DNA from 3 places in the Micromonospora sp. LOL_021 genome. Region 2 is predicted to be linked to each of the others. Evidence: riboswitches for the same ligand, from Rfam matches in the RefSeq annotation. Region 2 holds a riboswitch; each other region holds the start of a gene.
The links. Region 2 has a riboswitch for cobalamin ahead of ACFHWT_RS28055 (ribonucleoside-diphosphate reductase subunit alpha). Riboswitches for the same ligand answer to the same signal wherever they lie in the genome.

Region 1: another riboswitch for cobalamin. It lies ahead of cobN (cobaltochelatase subunit CobN); the one in region 2 lies ahead of ACFHWT_RS28055 (ribonucleoside-diphosphate reductase subunit alpha).
Region 3: another riboswitch for cobalamin. It lies ahead of ACFHWT_RS14430 (CbtB domain-containing protein); the one in region 2 lies ahead of ACFHWT_RS28055 (ribonucleoside-diphosphate reductase subunit alpha).

The regions. Positions count from the first base shown of each region.
Region 1 covers NZ_JBHMIN010000018.1:86,865-94,516, reverse strand. Annotated here, with positions in the region: gene ACFHWT_RS14520 (precorrin-2 C(20)-methyltransferase) at 1-1,376, opposite strand, end outside; gene ACFHWT_RS14515 (precorrin-8X methylmutase) at 1,373-2,011, opposite strand; gene ACFHWT_RS14510 (precorrin-3B synthase) at 2,008-3,300, opposite strand; cobalamin riboswitch at 3,417-3,547, shown strand; gene cobN (cobaltochelatase subunit CobN) at 3,604-7,221, shown strand; gene ACFHWT_RS14500 (pirin family protein) at 7,282-7,652, shown strand, end outside.
Region 2 covers NZ_JBHMIN010000065.1:9,418-17,069, forward strand. Annotated here, with positions in the region: gene ACFHWT_RS28020 (ABC transporter substrate-binding protein) at 1-228, shown strand, start outside; gene ACFHWT_RS28025 (carbohydrate ABC transporter permease) at 218-1,123, shown strand; gene ACFHWT_RS28030 (carbohydrate ABC transporter permease) at 1,116-1,937, shown strand; gene ACFHWT_RS28035 (DUF4434 domain-containing protein) at 1,970-2,908, shown strand; gene ACFHWT_RS28040 (N-acetylmannosamine-6-phosphate 2-epimerase) at 2,905-3,702, shown strand; gene ACFHWT_RS28045 (ROK family protein) at 3,702-4,670, shown strand; gene ACFHWT_RS28050 (hypothetical protein) at 4,648-5,193, opposite strand; cobalamin riboswitch at 5,289-5,499, shown strand; gene ACFHWT_RS28055 (ribonucleoside-diphosphate reductase subunit alpha) at 5,639-7,652, shown strand, end outside.
Region 3 covers NZ_JBHMIN010000018.1:72,264-79,915, reverse strand. Annotated here, with positions in the region: gene ACFHWT_RS14445 (cobyrinate a,c-diamide synthase) at 1-37, opposite strand, end outside; gene cobO (cob(I)yrinic acid a,c-diamide adenosyltransferase) at 31-633, opposite strand; gene ACFHWT_RS14435 (VWA domain-containing protein) at 633-2,681, opposite strand; cobalamin riboswitch at 2,762-2,889, opposite strand; cobalamin riboswitch at 3,001-3,174, shown strand; gene ACFHWT_RS14430 (CbtB domain-containing protein) at 3,206-3,406, shown strand; gene ACFHWT_RS14425 (CbtA family protein) at 3,422-4,180, shown strand; gene ACFHWT_RS14420 (hypothetical protein) at 4,228-4,569, shown strand; gene ACFHWT_RS14415 (hypothetical protein) at 4,821-4,979, shown strand; gene adhE (bifunctional acetaldehyde-CoA/alcohol dehydrogenase) at 5,114-7,216, opposite strand; gene ACFHWT_RS14405 (aldehyde dehydrogenase family protein) at 7,153-7,652, opposite strand, start outside.

The sequences.
Region 1 (7,652 bases), on a different contig from region 2:
TCGCCGGGGCCGCCGATGTCGCGGCCCACCACCACCGGGGTTTGCGCCGACCGGTGCTCCAGCAGCAGATCCCGGGCCCGGGCCAGCTGCCAGGTCCGGCTGCGCGACGCGGGGTTGTAGATCGCGATCACCAGGTCGGCGCGGGCGGCGGCGAGCAGCCTCCGCTCGATCAGCGGCCAGGGTTTGAGCCGGTCCGACAACGACAGCACGCAATAGTCGTGCCCGAGTGGTGCCCCCACCCGCGCGGCCACCGCCTGGGCGGCGGTCACGCCGGGCAGCACCCGGACCGGCACGTCCTTCCAGCGGGGTTCGGCGGCGACCTCCAACACCGCCGTGGCCATCGCGAACACCCCGGGATCGCCGGAGGAGACCACCGCGACCCGGGCTCCGTCGGCCGCCAGCCGAAGCGCGTGCGCGGCTCGCTGCGCCTCGACCTGGTTGTCCGACGGATGCCGGCGTTGCCGGGGGTTGGCCGGCACCCGGGCCAGGTACGGTCCGTATCCGACCAGGTCGTCGGCGGCCGCGAGAGCGGCCTGGGCCTGCGGGGTGATCCAGTCCCGGCCGGCCGGTCCGAGGCCGACCACCACCACCTCTCCCCGGCCGGACCGGTCAGTCTCGGCGGTGCTCGCCGCGACGGCGCCACCGCGCCGGCTGGCCAGCAACGCCAGGGAGAAGTACGGCACCGTAGCCGGGTCGACGTCGGCCAGCGGCGCGACGCGCTGCCCACCGGTGCTGGCCCGTTCGATGTACCAGGCGTCGTCGAGTCGGCCGGCGGCGGCCATCGCGTCGCGTACCGCCGGGAAGGTCCGACCCAGCTTGAGCACGGCGGCGGCGTCGGTCTCGGCCAGCCGCCGGGTCAACTCCCCGCCGTCGAGGGTGCCGGGCAGGACGGTGAGCACCTCGTCGGCCTCCACCAACGGCCGGCCGAGTGCGGCGGCCGCCCCGCTCATCGAGGTGACCCCGGGCACCACCTCGGTCGGGTACCGGTCGGCCAGCCGCTTGTGCAGGTGCATGTAGGAGCCGTAGAACAGCGGGTCGCCCTCGGCGAGCACGACCACGGTCCGACCGGCGTCGAGATGGGCGGCGAGCCGTCGCGCGCAGTCGGCGTAGAACTCGTCCATCGCCGCCCGGTAGCCGCCGGGGTGGGTGCTGCGCTCGGTGGTCACCGGGTAGACCAACGCCTCCTCGATCTGTCCCGCGCGCAGGTACGGCTCGGCGATGGACCGGGCGACGCTGCGACCGTGCCGGGCACTGTGGTGCACGATCACGTCGGCGGCGGTGATCAGCCGGGCCGCCTTCACGGTGATCAGTTCCGGGTCGCCCGGGCCGAGCCCGACGCCGTACAGCTGACCTGCTCCGCCGCGACCCGCGTTCAACGCCCCACCTGTCCCTCGTCGTCGTTGGCGATCGCGTTGAGTGCGGCGGCGGCCATCGCGCTGCCGCCGCGTCGTCCCCGGACCACCAGGTGTTCCAGTCCACCATGGTTGATCAAGGCCTGTTTGGATTCGGCAGCGCCGATGAAACCGACCGGTACACCGAGCACCGCCGCCGGGCGGCCGGCACCGGCGTCGACCAGTTCCAACAGCCGGAACAGCGCGGTCGGTGCGTTGCCGACGGCGACCACCGCGCCGTCGAGGCGGTCGACCCACAGCTCGACGGCCGCAGCGCTGCGGGTGGTGCACAGCCGGTCGGCCAGCTCGGGCACCCGGGGGTCGGTCAGGGTGCACAGCACCGGGTTGTCGGCCGGCAGCCGGCGCCGGGTGACGCCGGCGGCGACCATGGTGGCGTCGCAGAGGATCGGCGCGCCGGCCCGCAGCGCGCCCTGGGCGGCGGCCACCACCCGCGCCGAGAAGACCAGGTCGTCGACCAGGTCGACCATCCCGCAGGAGTGGATCATCCGCACCGCGACCCGGGCCTGCTCGGCGGTGAGTCGGCTCAAATCGGTCTCGGCACGGATGGTGGCGAACGACTGCCGGTAGATCTCGGCCGCGTCGCGGACATGCTCCATCATGGCTCCTCACGTGCGGTCTGGACGGCCGCGCCGAGGGCGGCCCCGGTCGGGAGGTGGACTCTGGTCCGGTCGGGGGCGTCGATCTGGTACCCGGCACCGGTGGCGGTCACCCGGACCACCGGCCCGGCCGGAGTGCCGCAACCACGCTCACAGCCGATCCAGTGCACCGGTAGGTGGGGACGACGCCCCAGTGATGGATGCACACCGCCGGTCGGGGCCGGCCGCCCGGCGTGCGTCGCTGCCGCCTCGGCGCGCACGTCGGCCCGCGACCGGGCGCAGCCCGGCAGCCCGGCGCAGGCGGTCACTCCGAGCCACGGCGAGCCGGGGTCGGTGACCAGCCCGGCGCGGGTGAACCGGTCCGCCCAACCGGCGGGGTCGGTCACCCGGGGCAGCACCACTCCCCGCCAGGGCGTGATCCGCAGCTGCGGCGACGCGGCCGCGAGCAGGTCGGCCTGGTCGACCGTCAACCGTCCCAACGGGATCGCCACGACCAGCGCGAAGTCGCCGTCGGGGCGGTGCCGCACCCCGACCGGCACGGCGGGGCCGGCGGCCGGCGGCGGTTGTTGCCACCGCCGCGCGGTACGCCGCACCCCGGGTGCGGTGCCGGCCCGGGTCACGACGCGGTCCAGCCCAGCCGGAGTCAGATCATCGAGGCGCCACGCGCTGCCGGCCGCCGCGTCCGGATCGTCCAGGAAGGCACGGGCGGCGGCGACCGCGGCCCGTGCCGCGTCGGCGGGCCCGGCCCGCAGCCCGTGGTCGGCACCGGCGAGCAGCACGGCCACGTCGTCGTCCGGTCCGGGCAGCAGACCGACGTCGGCTCGGGCCGTGACGGTGTCGCCTCCGCCGTCGTCGACGGCGAAGAGGAACCGCCCGGAGAGCCGGGCCAGGTCCGGCTCCGCGCAGATCGCCGCGTCGAGGGCGCGGACCTGCGCCCCGACGTCCCAGGCCGCCGGGGAGTCGATGTCAGCGAGGGCGGAGCCGAGGATGTTGCGGACCCGTTCGTGCGCGGTCGACGGTAGCAGCCCGGCCGCACGCAGCCGGGCGGCGAGTGGTCCGGTGGCGGTGGCCGCGACCGCGCGTAGCTGGACGTTCGCCCGGCTGGTCAGTTCGAGATGTCCATCACCGTGGTCGCGGGCGACGGCGGCCAGCAGGCGTAGCTGGACGGCGGTGAGCAGCCCTCCGGGGCAGCGGATCCGGGCCAGCAGGCCGTCGGCGGCCGGGTGCAGGTGCAGGGCGCCGGGGCAGGCATCGGGTGCGCCCCGGGCGGGCGGCGATGGCAAGGCGGGCACTCGGCGGATACTACGGGTCGTCTCCGGACGGCGGCCGCCGCACGGCGAATACATCACACCTTGACGAAACGTCCGCCGGTCGTGACAGTGTTCGTAGCCAGACGCGGCGACAAGTGGAGGAAGTCCGGTGTGAATCCGGTGCGGTCCCGCCACTGTCACCGGGGAGCAGACCCCACCGACGGCCACGGTCCCCTCAGTCGGGTGCCGGAAGGCCGGGGCGAGCGTTGATCCGGGAGCCAGGAGACTCCGGTCGCCGCGACCGACGACCCGGGGCGCGGACCCCGAGGGAGGACCGGGCGTCCGATGATGCTACTTTTGTCCACTTCAGATACTGATCTGCTGAGTGGACGAGCCAGCGGTGCCGACTGGCGCCTGGCAAACCCGGCCCGGCTGTCGGTCGACGACCTTCCACAGCTGCTGTCCGGCGTCGACCTCATGGTGGTCCGGCTGCTCGGCGGCCGCCGAGCCTGGCCGGACGGGCTGGACGCGCTGCTGGCCGGACCCCGTCCGGTGGTGGTGCTCAGCGGTGAGCAGGCCCCGGACGCCGCCCTGATGGAGCTGTCCACCGTACCCGCCGGGGTGGCCGCCGAGGCGCACGCCTATCTGGCCCACGGCGGGCCGGCGAACCTCGCCGAACTGCACCGTTTCCTGTCCGACACGGTGCTGCTCACCGGGCACGGCTTCGCCGCGCCACGGCCGGCCCCGGAGTGGGGCGTGTTGGAGCGCGCGAGCGCGCCGGACGGACCGGTGCGGCCGACCGTGGCGGTGCTCTACTACCGGGCACATCACCTGGCCGGCAACACCGGCTTCGTGCACGCGCTGTGCGACGCGGTCGACGCCGCCGGCGGCCGGGCGCTGCCGGTCTACTGCGCCTCGCTGCGCTCGGCCGACCCGCAGCTGCTGGCCACCCTGGGTCAGGCCGACGCCCTGGTGGTGACGGTGCTGGCTGCCGGCGGGACCCGACCGGCGACCGCCGGTGCCGGGGGCGACGACGACGCCTGGGACGTCGGCGCCCTCGCCGAGCTGGACGTGCCGATCCTGCAGGGACTCTGCCTGACCAGCTCCCGTCAGACCTGGGCGGCCACCGACGACGGGCTGTCCCCGTTGGACGCGGCGACCCAGGTGGCCATCCCCGAGTTCGACGGCCGGCTGATCACCGTGCCGTTCTCGTTCAAGGAGATCGACGCCGACGGACTGTCTGTCTACGTCGCCGACCCGCAGCGGGCCGCCCGGGTGGCCGGGATCGCGGTCCGCCACGGCGCGCTGCGGCACGTCGCGGCCGGTGACAAACGGATCGCGGTGCTGCTGTCGGCGTACCCGACGAAGCACGCCCGAATCGGCAACGCGGTCGGGCTCGACACCCCCGCCAGCGTCCTGGCGCTGCTCGGGACGTTGCGCGACGCCGGCTACGACGTCGGGCCACCCGACAGCCCCGACGCGGTCCCCGGCCTGGCCGACGGCGACGGTGACGCGTTGATGCACGCGCTGATCGCCGCCGGCGGGCAGGACCCGGACTGGCTGACCGAGGAGCAGCTGGCCGGCAACCCGGTGCGCATCCCGGCCGCCGACTACCGCCGCTGGTACGCCGAGTTCCCGGCGCAGCTGCGCGAACAGGTCGAACGGCACTGGGGTCCGCCACCGGGCGAGCTGTACGTCGACCGGTCCCGGAATCCGGACGGCGAGATCGTGCTGGCCGCACTACGCGCCGGCAACATCGTGCTGCTGGTGCAGCCGCCACGCGGCTTCGGGGCCAACCCGGTGGCCATCTACCACGACCCGGACCTGCCGCCGAGCCACCACTACCTGGCCGCGTACCGGTGGCTGGAGCACGGCTTCGGCGCGCACGCCGTGGTGCACGTCGGCAAGCACGGCAACCTGGAGTGGCTGCCGGGCAAGACGGTCGGGCTCAGCGCCGCCTGCGGGCCGGACGCCGCCCTCGGTGACCTGCCGCTGATCTACCCGTTCCTGGTCAACGACCCTGGCGAGGGCACCCAGGCCAAACGCCGGGCGCACGCCACCCTGATCGACCATCTGGTGCCGCCGATGGCCCGGGCGGACAGTTACGGCGACATCGCCCGGCTGGAGCAGCTGCTCGACGAGCACGCGAACATCGCCGCCCTGGACCCGGCGAAACTGCCGGCGATCCGGGCGCAGATCTGGACGCTGATCCAGGCCGCCCGGCTCGACCACGACCTCGGTCTGGACGACCGGCCGCACGACGCCGAGTTCGACGACTTCCTGCTGCACGTCGACGGCTGGCTCTGCGAGGTCAAGGACGTGCAGATCCGCGACGGACTGCACGTGCTCGGCGCGGCACCGGCCGGCGCGGCCCGGGTCGACCTGGTGCTGGCGATGTTGCGGGCCCGGCAGATGTGGGCCGGGCAGGTCGCGGCGCTGCCGGGCCTGCGGGAGGCGCTGGGCCTGGACGAGTCCGGCACCGACCGCGACGGCACCGACGCCGCCGAGGCGACCGCCCGGAAGCTGGTCGCGGCGATGGAGGAGCATGGTTGGCGGCCGGACGCCTCCGCCGACGTCGCCACGGGCGTGCTCGGCGACGACGAGCGGGCCGCGCTGGTCACCCGGATCCTGCGCTTCGCGGCGACCGAGGTGGTGCCCCGGCTGGCCCGCACCACCGACGAGCTGACCCACGTCGCGCACGCGCTGGCCGGCGGGTACGTGCCGGCCGGGCCGAGCGGGTCACCGCTGCGCGGGTTGATCAACGTGCTGCCGACCGGGCGCAACTTCTACTCGGTGGATCCGAAGGCGGTGCCGAGCAGGCTGGCCTGGGAGACCGGGCAGGCGATGGCGGAGTCGCTGCTGGCCCGCTACCGGGCCGACACCGATGACTGGCCCCGTTCGGTGGGACTGTCGGTGTGGGGCACGTCGGCGATGCGGACCTCCGGCGACGACATCGCCGAGGTGCTGGCGCTGCTCGGCGTACGGCCGGTGTGGGACGAGGCGTCGCGGCGGGTGACCGGCGTCACGGTGATCCCGGCGGCGGAGCTGGGCCGACCCCGCATTGACGTGACGGTACGGATCTCGGGCTTCTTCCGCGACGCGTTCCCGCACGTGGTGGCCATGTTGGACGACGCGGTCCGACTGGTCGCGGCCCTCGACGAGCCCGACGAGGTGAACTTCGTCGCCGCACACGCCCGCGCCGACCTGGCCACCCACGGCGACACCCGGCGGGCCACCATGCGGATCTTCGGCTCCAAGCCGGGGACGTACGGTGCCGGGCTGCTGCAGCTGATCGACAGCCGCAACTGGCGTGACGACGCCGACCTGGCCGAGGTGTACGCGGTCTGGGGTGGCTACGCCTACGGCCGCGATCTTGACGGCGCGCCGGCCCGCGAGCAGATGGAGTCGGCGTACCGGCGAATCGCGGTCGCGGCGAAGAACATCGACACCCGAGAGCATGACATCGCCGACTCCGACGACTACTTCCAATACCACGGTGGGATGATCGCCACGGTACGGGCGTTGACCGGGTCGGCCCCGGCGGCCTACGTCGGCGACAGCACCCGTCCGGAGGCGGTGCGGACCCGCGCCCTGCACGAGGAGACCGCCCGGATCTTCCGGGCCCGGGTGGTGAACCCGCGCTGGCTGGCGGCGATGCGCCGGCACGGCTACAAGGGCGCGTTCGAGCTGGCCGCCACGGTCGACTACCTGTTCGGCTACGACGCCACCGCCGGGGTGGTGGCCGACTGGATGTACGACAAGCTGGCCGAGACGTACGTGCTCGACGAGGTCAACCAGCGGTTCCTGGCCGAGTCGAACCCGTGGGCACTGCACGGGATCACCGAGCGGCTGCTGGAGGCGGCCGACCGCAAACTGTGGGGGTATCCCGACCCGGCGGTGCTGGACGGGCTGCGGGAGGTGTTCCTGCGCACCGAGGGCGACCTGGAGGACCGGGCCGGGTGACCTGGACGGTGCGGTGCGGTCGACCGGGCGCGTCGGCGGTGCCGCGCGTAAGGTCGAGGCATGAGTGCGGCGGCGTCGGGGAGCATCCGGTACGACGGGACGACGGTCGCCGGCGCGCAACCGGAGAGCGTGCTGCTGCCCGGTCACGACGTGCCGCTGGGCCGCTTCACGACGGTCCGCCGGCTGCTGCCGCAGCGGCCCCGGCGGATGGTCGGCGCCTGGTGCTTCGTGGACCACTTCGGGCCCGACGACGTGGCCGGGCGGCCCGGCATGCAGATCCCGCCGCACCCGCATACCGGGCTGCAGACGGTGACCTGGCTGGTCGACGGTGAGATCCTGCACCGGGACAGCCTGGGCAGCGTGCAGTCGATCGTGCCGGGGCAGCTCAACCTGATGACCGCCGGGCACGGCATCGCCCACTCGGAGCAGTC
Region 2 (7,652 bases):
GCCCGGATCTCGCTGCTCGACGACCCGCGCTACGACACCCTGCCGCAGTTCTCGACCTGGCTGGACGCCCTGCGCAGCCCGAACGCCCAGTCGCTGGCCAGCACGCCGTGGTCCGCCGAGTACACCAGCGACCTCGGTCAGGCCTTCGACGACATCGCCCAGCAACGCACGTCGCCCGCCGAGGGACTCGCCGACGTGGCGGACAAGGCCAGCTCCTATGCCCCGTAGGTCCACGACCTCGCGACGCCAGCTCCGGTTGGGGCTGGCGTTCGCGAGCCCCTGGCTGGTCGGCTTCGTGGTGCTGATCCTCGGACCGATCGTCGCGTCCGGGTACTACAGCTTCACCGACTTCAATCTGTTCCAGCCGCCGACCTTCGTCGGCGTCGACAACTACCGCACCATGGTCGGCGACGAGCGGTTCACCAAGGCACTGTTCAACACGCTGTACCTGACCGTGTTCGGCGTACCGCTCGCGCTGGCGCTGTCGCTGGGGTTCGCCCTGGCGCTCAATTCACGGGTACGCGGCCTGCCGCTGTACCGGGCCATCGTCTACCTGCCGACGATCATCCCGATCGTGGTCAGCGTCTACGTCTGGCGTTGGCTGCTCAACGCCCAGTACGGCTACTTCAACCGGATCCTCGGCCTGCTGCACCTGCCGCAGCCGAACTGGCTGGCGGACCCGACGTTCACGAAGCCGGCGATCATTCTGATCGGGCTGTGGATGGTCGGCGGTACGACCGTCATCTACCTGGCCGCGCTCAAGGACGTGCCGAGCGAGACCTACGAGGCGGCGCTGGTCGACGGGGCCGGCCCGTGGCAGCGGTTCCGCGCGGTGACCTGGCCGGCGATCAGCCCGGTGACCCTCTTCCAGCTGATCGTCGGGCTGATCACCAGTCTGCAGCTGTTCACCCAGCCGTACCTGCTGGCGCAGACCCGGCTCAACGCGGCCGCCGGCGGCCCCGACGACTCCCTGCTGACCTACGGGATGTACGTGTACCAGAACGCGTTCGTGTTCCTGAAGATGGGCTACGCGTCGGCGCTGGCCTGGGTGCTGTTCCTCGTCACGCTCGCGGTCACCGCGGTCCTGATGCTCACCTCGCGGCGATGGGTTCACTATGGATAGAAAAGCGCGGTTCGCCGGTCGTCACGCGCTCGTCTGGGCGATCGCGCTCGGCATGCTGTTCCCGTTCGTCGTCATGATCGGCACCGCACTGAAACCGCCCACCGAGATCTTCTCGCTGCCGCCGCGGGTGCTACCTGAGCAGTGGGAGTTCGGCAACTTCGAGGCGGCCCTGTCGGCGATGCCGTTCTGGCGCTACCTCGGCAACACCCTGCTGGTCTCCGGGCTCTGCGTCGTCGGCAGCCTGGTGTCCTGCCCGCTGGTGGCGTACTCCCTGGCGAAGCTGCACTGGCCCGGACGTGGCCTGATGCTGGCGCTCGTCCTCGGCTCGATGATGCTGCCGCCGCAGGTGACCCTCGTCCCGCTGTACCTGCTGTGGAACAAGCTCGGCCTGGTCGGCACCTACTTCCCGTTGATCGTGCCGAGCTTCTTCGGCATCCCGTTCTTCATCTTCATGCTGCGCCAGTTCCTCGTCGGGATTCCGGACGAACTGCTCGACGCGGCGCGGCTCGACGGCGCCTCGGAGTTCCGGGTCTACTGGCGGATCGTGCTTCCGCTGGCCCGGCCGGCGCTAGCCACCGTGGCGGTGTTCCAGTTCGTCTGGACCTGGACCGACTTTCTCAATCCACTCATCTACCTCAGCGACAGCAGCCAGTACACGCTGTCGGTCGGGCTGTACGCGTTCTTCTCCGAGCACGGCGTTGACTGGGGCCCGTTGATGGCGGCCAGCGTCATGTTCACCCTCCCCGCCTTGATCATTTTCCTGCTCGGGCAGCGGTACTTCGTCGAGGGCATCGCGACGAAGGGACTGAAGTGACCGCAGCCGCACCAACCGCGAAAGGAACGTCCATGCCGTACCAGGCGATCAGCGGCACCTTCCTCGACGAGATCAGCGTCGACATCCCGTCCCAGAACTGGGGCGAGCGGGAATGGGCCCGCGAGTTCGACACCTTCGTCGAAGCCGGGATCGACACCATCGTGCTCATCCGGCTCGGCCTGGGCGAGCGGCTGGCCTGTCCGAGCCGGGCGGTTACCGACCGGCTGCCCGCACTGCCGGTCCACGTCGACCTGGTCCAGCTCTTCCTCGACCTTGCCGCCAAACGCAACATCGACTTCTTCCTCGGTCTCTACGACTCGCACTACCACTGGTACCGCTACGACTGGCGGACCGAGGTCGACCTCAACCTCGCCGTCATCGACGAGATGTGGCAGCGGTACGGCGGGTCACCAGCGCTGCGCGGCTGGTACCTGCCGCACGAGACCACCGACACCAGTCTGCGGATCCTCGACATCAACACCACCCTCGCGGCCCGGCTGCGCGAGATCAGCGACCTGCCCGTCCTGGTGTCGCCGTTCTTCCACGGCCGCGCCGACATGGCCACCAGCACCGATCCCCGGCAGCGGCCCCGCTCGCCCGAGGAGCACGTGCGGATCTGGGAGGAGATCTTCCAGCGGTACGCCGGACTCGTCGACTGCTGCGCGTTCCAGGACGGCACCGTGGAGCTGGCCCGCTCGGCCGAGTACTTCGCCGCGACCGCCGAGGCGGCGCGCCGGCACGGCATCGCCTCCTGGGCCAACATCGAGACCTTCGACCGGGACATGCCGATCCGGTTCCCGCCGACCGACTGGCGCAAGCTGGCGCACAAGCTCGACGCGGTCCAACCGTACGTGGAGAAAATCATCACCTTCGAGTTCTCCCACTTCCTCAGCCCCAACTCGGTGTGGCCGGCGGCCCGCAACCTCTACGACCGCTACGGCGAGTTTCTCACCTCCCGGGGTGCCCGATGATCCCGTCGCAAGACCCGGTGACCCCGCCGCACGACCCGGCGGCGCCTCCGCAGGACCCGGCCGCCCCGCGGCTGGACCCGGTGGCGGCGATCGTCGGCGGCCTGGTGGTCTCCTGTCAGGCCCCCGAGGGGCATCCGCTGCGGGTACCGTCGGTCATCGCCCGGCTCGCCGAGTGCGCCGCCCTCGGTGGTGCCGCCGCCGTACGGGTCAACCACCCCGACGACGTACGGGCGGTGAAGTCCGCCGTGGACCTTCCGGTGATCGCGCTGCACAAGGAGCGGGCCGCCGACCGCGACCTGATCACCCCACGCTGGGAGCTGGTCGAGGCGCTCGCCGCCGCCGGTGCCGACGTCGTCGCCGTCGAGGCCACCGGACGGGGCGAGCTGCCGGTTGACGCCCTGGTCGCCCGCGTCCACGGGCAGCTCGGCCTGCCCGTGATGGCCGACGTGGCAACCGTCGACCAGGGCACCGCCGCCTGGGCGGCCGGCGCGGACCTGGTGGCCACCACACTGTCCGGGTACACCCCGGACAGCCCACGGCAGGAGGCTCCCGATCTCGACCTCGTCGCGGCGCTCACCGCCGCCGGGGTCCGGACCGTCGCCGAGGGTCGGTTCGCCACCCCCGACCAGGTGCGTGCCGCGTTCGCCGCAGGGGCGTACGCGACGGTCGTCGGAACCGCGATCACCGACCCGGTCGCGTTGACCCGGGGCCTCGCCGCAGCCGCTCCACGCCCGACCGGCCCGGCCGGTGCCGCCAGCGCAGACAGTTCGGCCAGCCTGGCTGGGCAGCACTGATGGCGGCAGCCATGGCCGGCACCGACGGCCCGGTCACCATCGGTGTCGACATCGGAGGCACGAAGATCGCCGCCGCGCTCGTCGGCGTCGACGGCGCTGTCGGCCCACTGCGCCGGGTGCCGACGCCGGCCGCCGAGGGCGCCGCCGCGGTACTCGCCGCCGCGATCGATTTGGCCCGTCAGGTCGGGCGGGACGCGGCTGGGACCCCGGTCGCCTGCGGGGTCGGCACCGCTGGCGCCGTCGACCCGGCGGGTCGGGTCACCCACGCCACCGACACCCTGCCCGGCTGGCGGGGCACCGACGTGCGGGCAGCGTTCACCGCCGCCCTCGGCCTGCCGGTCGTGGTGTGCAACGACGTACACGCGATGGCCGCCGGTGAGGCATGGTGCGGCGCCGCCGCCGACGCCCGGGACGCGCTCGTCGTCGCCGCCGGCACCGGCATCGGCGGCGCGATCGTGGTCGGCGGCGACGTGGTGGTGGGCCGGCACGGGTTCGCCGGCAGCGTCGGGCATCTGCCGGCCGCCCGGCACCTCGGCCGACGTTGCGGTTGCGGCGCGGTCGACCACGTCGAGGCGTACGCGGCCGGCCCGGCGATCGCCGCCGAGTACGCGGCCCGGACCGGTCGCGGCGCGGCACCGCCCCTGGAGGAGGTCGCGGCGGCGGCTGCCGGCGGTGATCCGGTGGCGGTCGAGGTGACCGACCTGGCCGCCCGGGTGCTGGGCGAAGGGCTGGCAACCGCCGCCAACCTGCTCGATCCCGAGGTGGTCGTCCTCGGCGGTGGCGTCGTCGGACTCGGCGACCGGTTCGTCGCCGACGTGCGCGCCGCGCTGCACGCGGCGGCGCTGCCCGGGATCGACCGGCTGCCGGTGCGTACCGCCCGGCTCGGCAACGCCGCAGTGCTGGCCGGCGCCGCGCTACTCGCCGGCCGGGTCCGCACCGGCCGGATCAGCGCCGGCCGAGGTCGATGACGGGCTCGGCGCCACCTCCTCCGCTGGTCGCCGCGTCGCCCCCGCTGGCACCGGTCGGCCGGTCCGATCGTCGACCCGGATTGAGCCACAGCGAACCGATCGCCAGGATCAGCAACAGGTGTACGGCGGATTCGCCGCCTCCCTTATGGATCCAGCCCTGCCAGCCCGGCATGACGCCCAGCAGCAGTTCGCGCTGCGCGTCGATGTCCGGTGCGATGACGAACGACAGGGCGATCAGCGCCACGGTCGACACGCTGAAGCCGACGACCAGGCCCACCCGGCACCGTCGGGGCCGTCGCCGGGGTCCGACGGTCAGCGCCCAGACGGCCAGGCTGCTCACCGCCGCGATCCCGAGCATCGGCAGGTACGGCGTACCGGGCGAGGTGATCCCGGCCAGGGCGTTGTTCAGGTCGAACACCACACCGGCCCGCAGCCCGGTCGCCTGGATGCTGAGCACCCCGACGACGCCGACGAGCAGGGTGCCGAGCACCGCCCCGTACAGACCCCATAGCACGCTTCTCACCCGACGGACCCCTCCTCCTCGTACCCGGTGCGATCCGATGCCGCGACACGCCGAACACAGTATCTGGTGTTGCGTCTTCTGGCTCGCACCCATATATGGTGTACCCCGCAGCTGGTTCGGCCGCCCCTCGGCGGTGGTCGAGGCAAGAGGGAACCCGGTGTGAGTCCGGGACTGCCCCGCAGCGGTGAGTGGGAACGACCGCCGTCACCGAGCACTGGACCCGTGGTGGGTCCGGGAAGCGACGGCCAGTAGGTACGAGCACGACGCCCACGAGTCCGAAGACCTGCCAGCGTGCCGCACGCGTCGCGTGCGGTGGTCGAAGGCCGCGCGGGACGGCCGACGCCGACGACCGGTTCACACCGGCGGAGCAGACCGCCAGGTGGGCGACCGGTGGCGTCCTCCCCGCGTGTCCTCGACCGGTGGACAGGCACGACAAGGGGAACCGATGCAGGTACGCAAGCGCAACGGCGACACCGAACCGGTGGACGTCAACAAGATCGTCAAGGCGGTCGAACACTGGGTCGCCGACCTGACCGAGGTCGACCCGCTGCGGGTGGCGACCCGGACGATCAGCGGACTGTACGACGGGGCGACAACCGCCGAGCTGGACAAGCTGTCCATCCAGACGGCGGCGGAGCTGATCGGCGAGGAGCCGCAGTACTCGAAGCTGGCGGCCCGGCTGCTCGCCGCCTACGTGGACAAGGAGGTCCGCGGCCAGCAGGTGGCCAGCTTCAGCCAGTCGATCCGCTACGCCCACGGACTCGGGCTGATCGCCGACGACACCGCGGCCTTCGTGGCCCGCAACGCCCGCAAACTCGACGACGCCGTCGACGTCGACGGCGACCTGCGCTTCGAGTACTTCGGGCTGCGAACGGTGGCCGACCGCTACCTGCTGCGGCATCCGCAGACCCGGCTGGTGGTGGAGACGCCACAGTACTGGCTGCTGCGGGTGGCGTGCGGGCTGTCCCAGACGCCGGCCGAGGCGATCGACTTCTATCGGCTGATCTCCAGCCTGGCCTATTTGCCCAGCTCACCGACCCTGTTCAACTCGGGCACCCGGCACACCCAGATGTCGTCCTGCTTCCTGGTGGACTCGCCGCGTGACGAGCTCGACTCGATCTACGAGCGTTACCACCAGGTGGCGAAGCTGTCGAAGTTCTCCGGCGGGATCGGCATCTCCTGGTCGCGGATCCGCGGCCGGGGCGCGCTGATCCGGGGCACCAACGGCAAGTCCAACGGCATCGTGCCGTTCCTCAAGACGCTCGACGCCGGGGTCGCGGCGGTCAACCAGGGCGGCCGCCGCAAGGGCGCCGCCTGCGTCTACCTGGAGCCGTGGCACCCGGACGTCGAGGAGTTCCTGGAGCTGCGGGACAACACCGGCGAGGACGCCCGGCGCACCCACAACCTCAACCTGGCCAACTGGATCCCGGACGAGTTCATGCGGCGGGTCGAGGCGGACGCCGACTGGTCGCTGATCGACCCGTCCGACGCACCCGAGCTGCCCGACCTGTATGGCGAGGCGTTCGACGAGGCGTACCGGGCGGCGGAGAAGAAGGCGGTCCGGACGGTCAAGGCCCGCGACCTGTACGGGCGGATGATGCGCACCCTGGCGCAGACCGGCAACGGCTGGATGACGTTCAAGGACGCCGCGAACCGGATGTCCAACCAGACCGGCGAGCCGGGCAACACGATCCACCTGTCCAATCTGTGCACCGAGATCCTCGAGGTCAACAGCGACACCGAGACCGCCGTGTGCAACCTCGGGTCGGTCAACCTCGGCGCGCACGTCACCGCCGACGGCGTCGACTGGGACAAGCTGCGCGCCACGGTCCGTACCGCCGTGGTGTTCCTCGACCGGGTGATCGACATCAACTACTACCCGGCGGCGCAGGCGGCGGCGTCGAACCCGCGCTGGCGACCGGTCGGGCTGGGGCTGATGGGCCTGCAGGACGCGTTCTTCACGCTGCGGCTGCCGTTCGACTCGGCGCCGGCCCGGGAGCTGTCCACCCGCGTCCAGGAGGAGATCTTCCTGACCGCGCTGGAGACCTCCGCCGGGCTCGCCGAACGGTTCGGCCCGCATCCGGCGTACGCCGAGACCCGGGCCGCCCGGGGCGAGCTGCACCCGGACCTGTGGGGTGCCGAGCCGGGCCAGCCCGAGCGGTGGGCCCGGCTGCGGTCGACGATCGCCGCACACGGTCTGCGGAACTCGCTGCTGGTCGCGATCGCGCCGACCGCGACGATCGCCTCGATCGCCGGCTGCTACGAGTGCATCGAGCCGCAGGTGTCCAACCTGTTCAAACGCGAAACCATGTCCGGGGAGTTCCTGCAGATCAACACCTACCTGGTCGGCGAGCTGAAGGCGCGCGGGCTGTGGACGGCGCCGGTCCGGGAGCAGATCAAGCGGGCCGAGGGGTCGGTGCAGGGCCTCACGGACCTGCCCGCCGACGTGCGGGAGCTGT
Region 3 (7,652 bases), on a different contig from region 2:
CGGGTGCGGCGATCACCACCCGGGGTACGGCTACCACTCGATGCCCTGCTGGCCCTTGCGGCCGGCGTCCATCGGATGCTTGACCTTGGTCATCTCGGTCACCAGGTCGGCGAGGTCGATCAACTCCGGGGCGGCGTCCCGGCCGGTGACCACCACGTGCTGACTGCCGGGCCGGTCCCGCAGCACCGACACCACCTCCGCGACGTCGATCCAGCCCCACTTGATCGGGTAGGTGAATTCGTCCAGCACGTAGAATCGGTACGCCTCGGCGGCCAGATCTCGGCGAATCTGGGCCCAGCCCTCGGCGGCTTCGGCGGCGTGATCACGCTCGGTGCCCGGGCGCTGAATCCAGGACCAGCCTTCCCCCATCTTGTGCCAGGTGACCGGGGCACCCCGGCCGGACTCGCCGAGGGTACGCAGGGCCGCCTCCTCACCGACCTTCCACTTCGGCGACTTGACGAACTGGTAGACGACCACCGGCCAGCCGGCCGACCAGGCCCGCAACGCCATCCCGAAGGCCGCGGTCGACTTGCCCTTACCTGGTCCGGTGTGCACCGCGAGCACCGGCTGACGGCGCCGGGCCCGGGTGGTCAGCCCGTCGTCGGGGACGTGTTCCGGTCTGCCCTGTGGCATCAGGCGGCCCTCCCGGCGGCGAGGCCGGCCCGGCTCGGGGCGCCGGCCCGGTTCGTCGCGATCGCCCGGGTGACGGCGCCCGGCTGCGGCACCACCGCCGACAGCGCCTCCAGCGGCAGCCATTCGGCGTCGAAGCCGGTGGCGAGCCGCCGGGCCAGGCCCAGTCGCACCGGACCGGACTCGCAGTCGAGCACCACCATCGCGGTGCCGGCGAGCAGCGGCGCCAGGGCTATCGGATCCGGCCCGCTGGTCGACCGCCCGTCGGTGACCAGCAGCACCAGCGGCCGGCGACGTGGGTCGCGGCGGCGCTCGGCGGCGACGGTGGCCGCGGCGGCCCGTAGCCCGGCGGCGATCGGGGTACGGCCACCGGTGCGCAGCTGCGCGAGCTTGGCGACGGCCACCTCGTGGCTGCTGGTCGGCGGCAGCACCACGTCGGCGGCGGCACCCCGGAAGGTAATCATCCCGATCCGGTCCCGCCGGTGGTAGGCGTCGCGCAGCAGCGACAGCACGGCGGTCTTGACCACGGTCATTCGCTGCCGGGCCGCCATCGACCCGGAGGCGTCGACCACGAACAGGATCAGGTTCGCCTCCTGGCCGACGTAGCGGGCCTGGCGCAGGTCGGCGGGGGTGATCCGGCGGGCGCCCCGGGACGCGGCGGCGCGCACCGTGGCCGGTAGATGCACCGTCGACGGCCGTCCGGTCGGTGATCCGGCACCGACCACTCGGCCCCGGTCGGCGTGGGCCGCCGAACGTCGGCCGGGCGTCGCGCCGGCACCGAGCCCGGGTAGGCGCAGTGTCCGGGGCCGGTACGCGGGCCCGGCCGCCGCCGGAGCCGGACCGTCCGGCGGTACGCCGTCCGGCTGCTCGGCACCGGCCGCCGGCCCACCGGCGTCCGGCGTAGCTGGCTCGGAAAGCGGGCCGCCGTCGGACTCGGGCGGGCCGGGTGACGGGCCGCCGTCCGGTGGTGGCGGACCCTGCGGCAGGCCGCCGTCCGGTGGTGGCGGACCCGGCGGGAGCGGAGGGTCGGGGTCGTCGTCGCTGCACTCGTCACGCAGCACCTCGTCGAGGCGCTGCTCGTCAGCGCCGGGCGGGTCGAGCGGGTCACGGCGCCGCCGGTGCGGCAGCGCCAGCCTGGCCGCGTCGGCGACCTCGGCGGCGGTGACCGCCGTCTGACCGCGCCAGGCGGCCAGCGCGACGGCGGCGCGGGCCATCACGATGTCGGCCCGCATACCGTCCACCTGGTACGCCAGGCAGATCCGGGCGATCCGGTCGATCTCGGCATCGGGCAGCGTGACCGCGGGCAGGGCCGCCCGCGCGTCGCGTACCCGCAGTGCGAGCTGGTTGTCGGCGGACCGCCAGCGGTCCGCGAACGCCACCGGGTCGGTCTCGTACGCGAGCCGCCGGCGCACCACCTCGGCCCGGTCGGCCACCTCGGTCGGCGCGGCCACCGACACCATCAGCCCGAAGCGGTCCAGCAACTGTGGACGCGGCTCGCCCTCCTCCGGGTTCATCGTGCCGACCAGCAGGAACCGGGCGGCGTGGCTGACCGACACCCCGTCGCGTTCGACGTGCGCCCGGCCCATCGCCGCCGCGTCCAGCAGCAGGTCCACCAGATGGTCCGGCAACAGGTTGACCTCATCGACGTAGAGCAGGCCCCGGTGCGCGGCGGCGAGCAGCCCCGGCTCGTACGCCTTCACGCCGGCGCTGAGCACCCGCTGAATGTCGAGGGTGCCGACGACCCGGTCCTCAGTGGCGCCGACCGGCAACTCGACCAGGGCGGCCGGGCCGCCGCGTGCGGTCACCGGCGCGGTGTGCGGCCCGTCCGGGCAGATTGGGTCCGGGGCCGCCGGGTCGCAGCCGAACCGGCAGCCGAGCACCCGGTCGACCTCCGGTAGCAGCCCGGCCAGCGCGCGGACGATCGTCGACTTTGCAGTGCCCTTCTCACCCCGGATGAGCACTCCGCCGATGCCGGGGTGCACCGCGGCGAGCAACAGTGCCTGCCGCAGGTCGGGCAGGCCGACGACGGCGGTGAACGGGTACGGCGTCATGGCAGGGGCCGACAGGTGTGCATGGTGAATCCCTCCCGCGGGTGTCCACGCCCGCGTACCGGTGGACCAGCGAGCGGCCGGAGTCTCCTGGCTGCCGGATCGACATCGCGTCCCGAGCCTTCCCGCCATCGGGGCAGTGGCTGTCTCATGGGGATGCGACTCACCGGTCACAGTGGCGGGACCGCCCCGGATTCGCACCGGGTTCCTCCGCGCACCGCTCGTGCCGGTCATGCTCCCCCACCGAAGGTCCACCGTCAATGTGGCGCCGGTCCCGGTACCTGCCACGGCCGCAGCCATTGCCCGGGCGGTCACGACGGCGGTACGCTGCGCAGGCCACGGTGTTCGGGAAGCCGGTGTGAGTCCGGCGTGGTCCTCGCCACTGTGACCGGGAAGTGTCCGTTCCACCAAGCCACTGGGCCGACGACGTCCGGGAAGGCGGGACGGCCGCGACGATCCGGGAGCCAGGAGACCGGCCGTGGCATGCACCGCATCGCCACGAGGCATGGACGAGAGGATTTCCTGGCATGACTGCACCTTCTGTCGGCGGAGACGTCACCACCACCGCCATCCGCGTACCGCTCGTCGGTTGGTTGCTGGCCGCCGTCGCGGCGGTCGTCATCTACCTGGTCGCGCAGGACAACGGGCTGGTGCTGGCCGGTGCCGCCGAGTTCGTGCACGAGTTCACCCACGACGGCCGGCACGCCCTCGGCGTCCCGTGCCACTGAGCGGGGGTCAGCTCCGTGAGCACCTACCCGTTCAGCACGGTGCTGAGCCGCGGCCTGCTCGCCGGTGCGGCCGCCGGCGTGACGGGCGCGGTGGCGGCCCTGCTGATCGTCGAACCGCAGATCGAGTCTGCGCTGGTCGTCGAGGAGGCCCGCGCGGCGACCGGGACGGCCGGACACAGCCACGACGAGGAGTTGGTCGGTCGGGCCATGCAGGTCTTCGGTGGGCTGGTCGCCACCGTCGCGGTGGCGCTGTGCCTGGCGTTGATCGTCGCCGTGGTCTTCGCGGCGACCCGGCACCTGCTGCCCGGCCGTGACGACTTCCGCCGGGTGGGGCTGCTCGCCGGGCTCGGCTTCGTCGTGGTGGCGCTGCTACCGGCGATCCACTTCCCGGCCAACCCGCCGGGTGTCGGCGACCCGGACACCGTCAACCAACGCACCGGACAGTACCTGTCGTTCATCATCGCCGCAGCCGCCGTCAGCTGGCTGGCGCTGCTGGCCCACCGACGGCTGGCCGGCTGGGCGCGGCCGGCACCCTACCGGACGGTGGTCGCGGCGGCGCTGGCCGTCGTCGGGTACGCCCTGCTGCTGGCGCTCTGGCCGGCCACCGGGGTCGACGTGCCCGCCGACATCCCGGCGGCGCTGCTGTGGGAGTTCCGACTCGCCTCGCTGGCGCAGCTCGCCACGATGTGGACGGTCCTCGGGGTGGTGTTCGGACTGCTGCTCACCCCGGCCCGGACCGGTGATCGGCGGACCACGCTCGCCAACGTCGCGTGACGGCGGAGGACGGCGCGGCGGGCGCGGCACCCAGGCACTCCGTCCGGGTGACCGTCTGCCGGGGCTGCTGTTGCGGCACCCGCCGCAAACACCCGGACGTCGACCACGACCGGCAGCTCGACGTCCTGCGCGCCGCCGGGTCGGTACGGGTGTCCGACTGCCTCAACGCCTGTGACCGGTCCAACGTGGTGGTGGTGCAGCCGGCCGCGCTGGCCCGCCGACTGGGCGCCCGCCCGGTGTGGCTCGGCGGCGTGCTCGACGAGACGTCACTGTCGAGTGTCGTCGAGTGGATCGCGGCCGGCGGGCCGGGCCTGGCAGCACCCCCGGACCGGCTCGCCGGGCTGTGGTTCGCCGCCCCTCGCTGGGGAAGGTCTGCCTCGACGCCCTGACCCGCGTGGTGCCGTCGCTTGTCGGCCGCCGCGATCCGGCGGCCGACAAGCGACGCCCCCGAACGTGCGCCTGCCCCGGATCACGGCCACCGGACGTTGACCATGTTCGGATGCCCGCAGCAGCGCGCAGCTCGCCCATGAGCCGGGGCTGACCCGCAAACGCGTCAAGGTCGCGCTCGACGAGCTGAGCGGCCACGCCGGCCGCGCGGCCGGTACGGCGGCAGGACATCTGGCGCCAGCGTTTCCGTACCGTGCACGGTATCGACCTGCCCGGCCCGGACCGCCCAACGGTACGCAGCCTGGGCAGCCGGGCCGGCGCCCGCGACCGGGTCCGGGTGCTGCAGCGGCCGCCCACCGTTGACGACCGCAGCGTCGAGCATCTCGCCCAGCAGTCTGGTCATCTCCCATGAACAGACGGAGTTACCCGTGCCAAGTCCGGGCTGCGCCAACTGCGTGGCGTTCCCCGAGCAACAGTGATGCCGGGCCGGACGGGCAGGTGGGACAGGTCCGGCTGCGGCAGCGAGCAGCAGCCGGACGGAGACGATCAGCCACCGGCGGTGCCGTAGTACGCGGTGCGCATGATCTGCTGCATGTCGTCGAGCATCGGCATCCGCGGGTTGGCCGGTGCGCACTGGTCCTCGTAGGCGTTGACCGCCTGTTGCGGCAGGCTGGCCAGGAACGACGCTTCGTCCACCCCGACCGCCCGAAACGACGGCTCGATGCCGACCGCGTCACGCAACCGTTCGACGGCGGCGGCGTACGACTCGACTCCCTCGGCGGGGGTGGCCGCCGGCAGGCCGAGCATCCGGGCGATCTCCTGGAACCGCTCCGGAGCCCGGTAGTTCTCGTACTTCGGCCAACCGGACAGCTTGCCGGGCCGCGCCCCGTTGTAGCGGATCACGTGCGGCATCAGGATCGCGTTGGTCCGACCGTGGGCGATGTGGAACGTCGCGCCGAGGGTGTGCGACATGGCGTGCACTATGCCGAGGAAGGCGTTGCCGAACGCCATTCCGGCTATGGTGCCGGCGTTGTGCATCTTCTCCCGGGCCTCGGGGTCGGCGGCGCCGTCACGCACCGCCCGCTCCAGGTAGGCGAAGATCAGCCGGATCGCCTGCAGAGCGAGCCCGTCGGTGTAGTCGTTGGCGTACACCGACACGTACGACTCGGTGGCGTGGGTCAACGCGTCGAAGCCGCTGTCGGCGGTCACCACCGCCGGCAGGTCGGCGGCGAGCACCGGGTCGATGATCGCCACGTTCGGGGTGAGCACGTAGTCGGCCAGCGGGTACTTCCTGCCGGTCACCGTGTCGGTGATCACCGCGAACGGGGTGACCTCGGCCCCGGTGCCCGACGTGGTCGGGATGCAGACCAGCTTCGCCAATTCTCCCGGAGCCGGGAAGGTGAACGCCCGCTTGCGGATGTCGAAGAACTTCTCCCGCATGTCGGCGAAGACCACCCCGGGATGTTCGTAGCGCAGCCACATCACCTTGGCCGCGTCCATCACCGAGCCGCCGCCGAGGGCGATGATGGTGTCCGGCCGGAAGTGGCGCATCTGTTCGGCACCGGCGTCCACGGTACGGATGCTCGGCTCCGGTTCGACGGTGTCGATGATCTGCAGTGCGACCCCTCGCGACCGGCCCTGCAACACGGTGAGGATCCGGTCGACGAACCCGAGCCGGGTCATCGTCGCGTCGGTGACCACGGTGACCCGGTGCACGTCCGGCATGTCGGCCAGGTAGCGGATCGCGTGCGGCTCGAAGTAGATCTTCGGCGGCACCTTGAACCACTGCAGGTTGTTGGTTCGCCTCGCCACCCGCTTGATGTTGAGCAGGTGGACGGCGGTCACGTTGCTCGACACCGAGTTGCGCCCGTAGCTGCCGCAACCCAGCGTCAACGACGGCGCGATCGCGTTGTACATGTCACCGATCGCACCCTGCGAGGCCGGCGCGTTCCAGATGATCCGTACCGCCTTGACCCGCCGGCCGAACTCCTCGGCGAGGTCGGCGTCGCTGGTGTGGATGACGGCGCTGTGGCCGAGGCCGTGGAACTCGACCATCTGCTCGGCGTACCGGATGCCGGTGACGTGTCCGTCGGCGCGCAACACCGCCAGCACCGGGCAGAGCTTCTCCCTGGTCAACGGCTCGGCCGGGCCGACCTGGTCGACCTCGACCAGAACGATCGACGTGTCGGCGGGTACGGTGAACCCGGCCTGCCGTGCGATCCATACCGGGGACTGCCCGACGACCGCCGGGTTGAGTTTGGCTCCGGCGCAGCCCGCCGATCCGGCGGCGGCACCGAACAGCAGCTCCTCCAGTTGCCGCTTCTGCTGCGGAGTCGCCCGGTGCGCGTGCAGCTTCGCGAACTCGGCCATCGCCGATTCGTAGATGTCGTCGACGATGACCGCCTGCTCCGAGGCGCAGACCATGCCGTTGTCGAACGTCTTGGACAGCACCACGTCGTTGACCGCGCGGGCCAGCTTCGCGGTCCGTTCCAGGTAGGCCGGGACGTTGCCGGCACCCACGCCGAGCGCCGGTTTGCCCGCCGAGTACGCCGCCCGCACCATGCCGTTGCCACCGGTGGCGAGGATCAGCGCGACCCGTCGTGGCGCATCAACGCCCCGGTCGCCTCGACCGACGGGTGCTCGATCCACTGGATGCAGTGCGCCGGCGCGCCGGCGGCGACCGCCGCGTCGCGGACCACCCGGGCCGCTTCGGCGCTGCACCGCTGGGCGGCCGGATGGAAGGCGAAAATGATCGGGTTGCGGGTCTTCAACGCCAGCAGGGCCTTGAAGATCGTCGTCGATGTCGGGTTGGTGACCGGGGTGACGCCGCAGATCACACCGACCGGCTCGGCGATCTCGACGATGCCGCTGATGTCGTCACGGCCGACCACGCCGACCGTCTTCAGCGCCGCCATGCTGTGCGTGACGTGTTCGCAGGCGAAGATGTTCTTCACCGCTTTGTCCTCGAAGACGCCGCGGCCGGTTTCCTGCACCGCCAGCCGGGCCAGTTCGCTGTGGCGGCTGAGCGCGGCGACCGACGCCTTGCCGACGATCGTGTCGATCCGCTCCTGGTCGAATTCGGCGT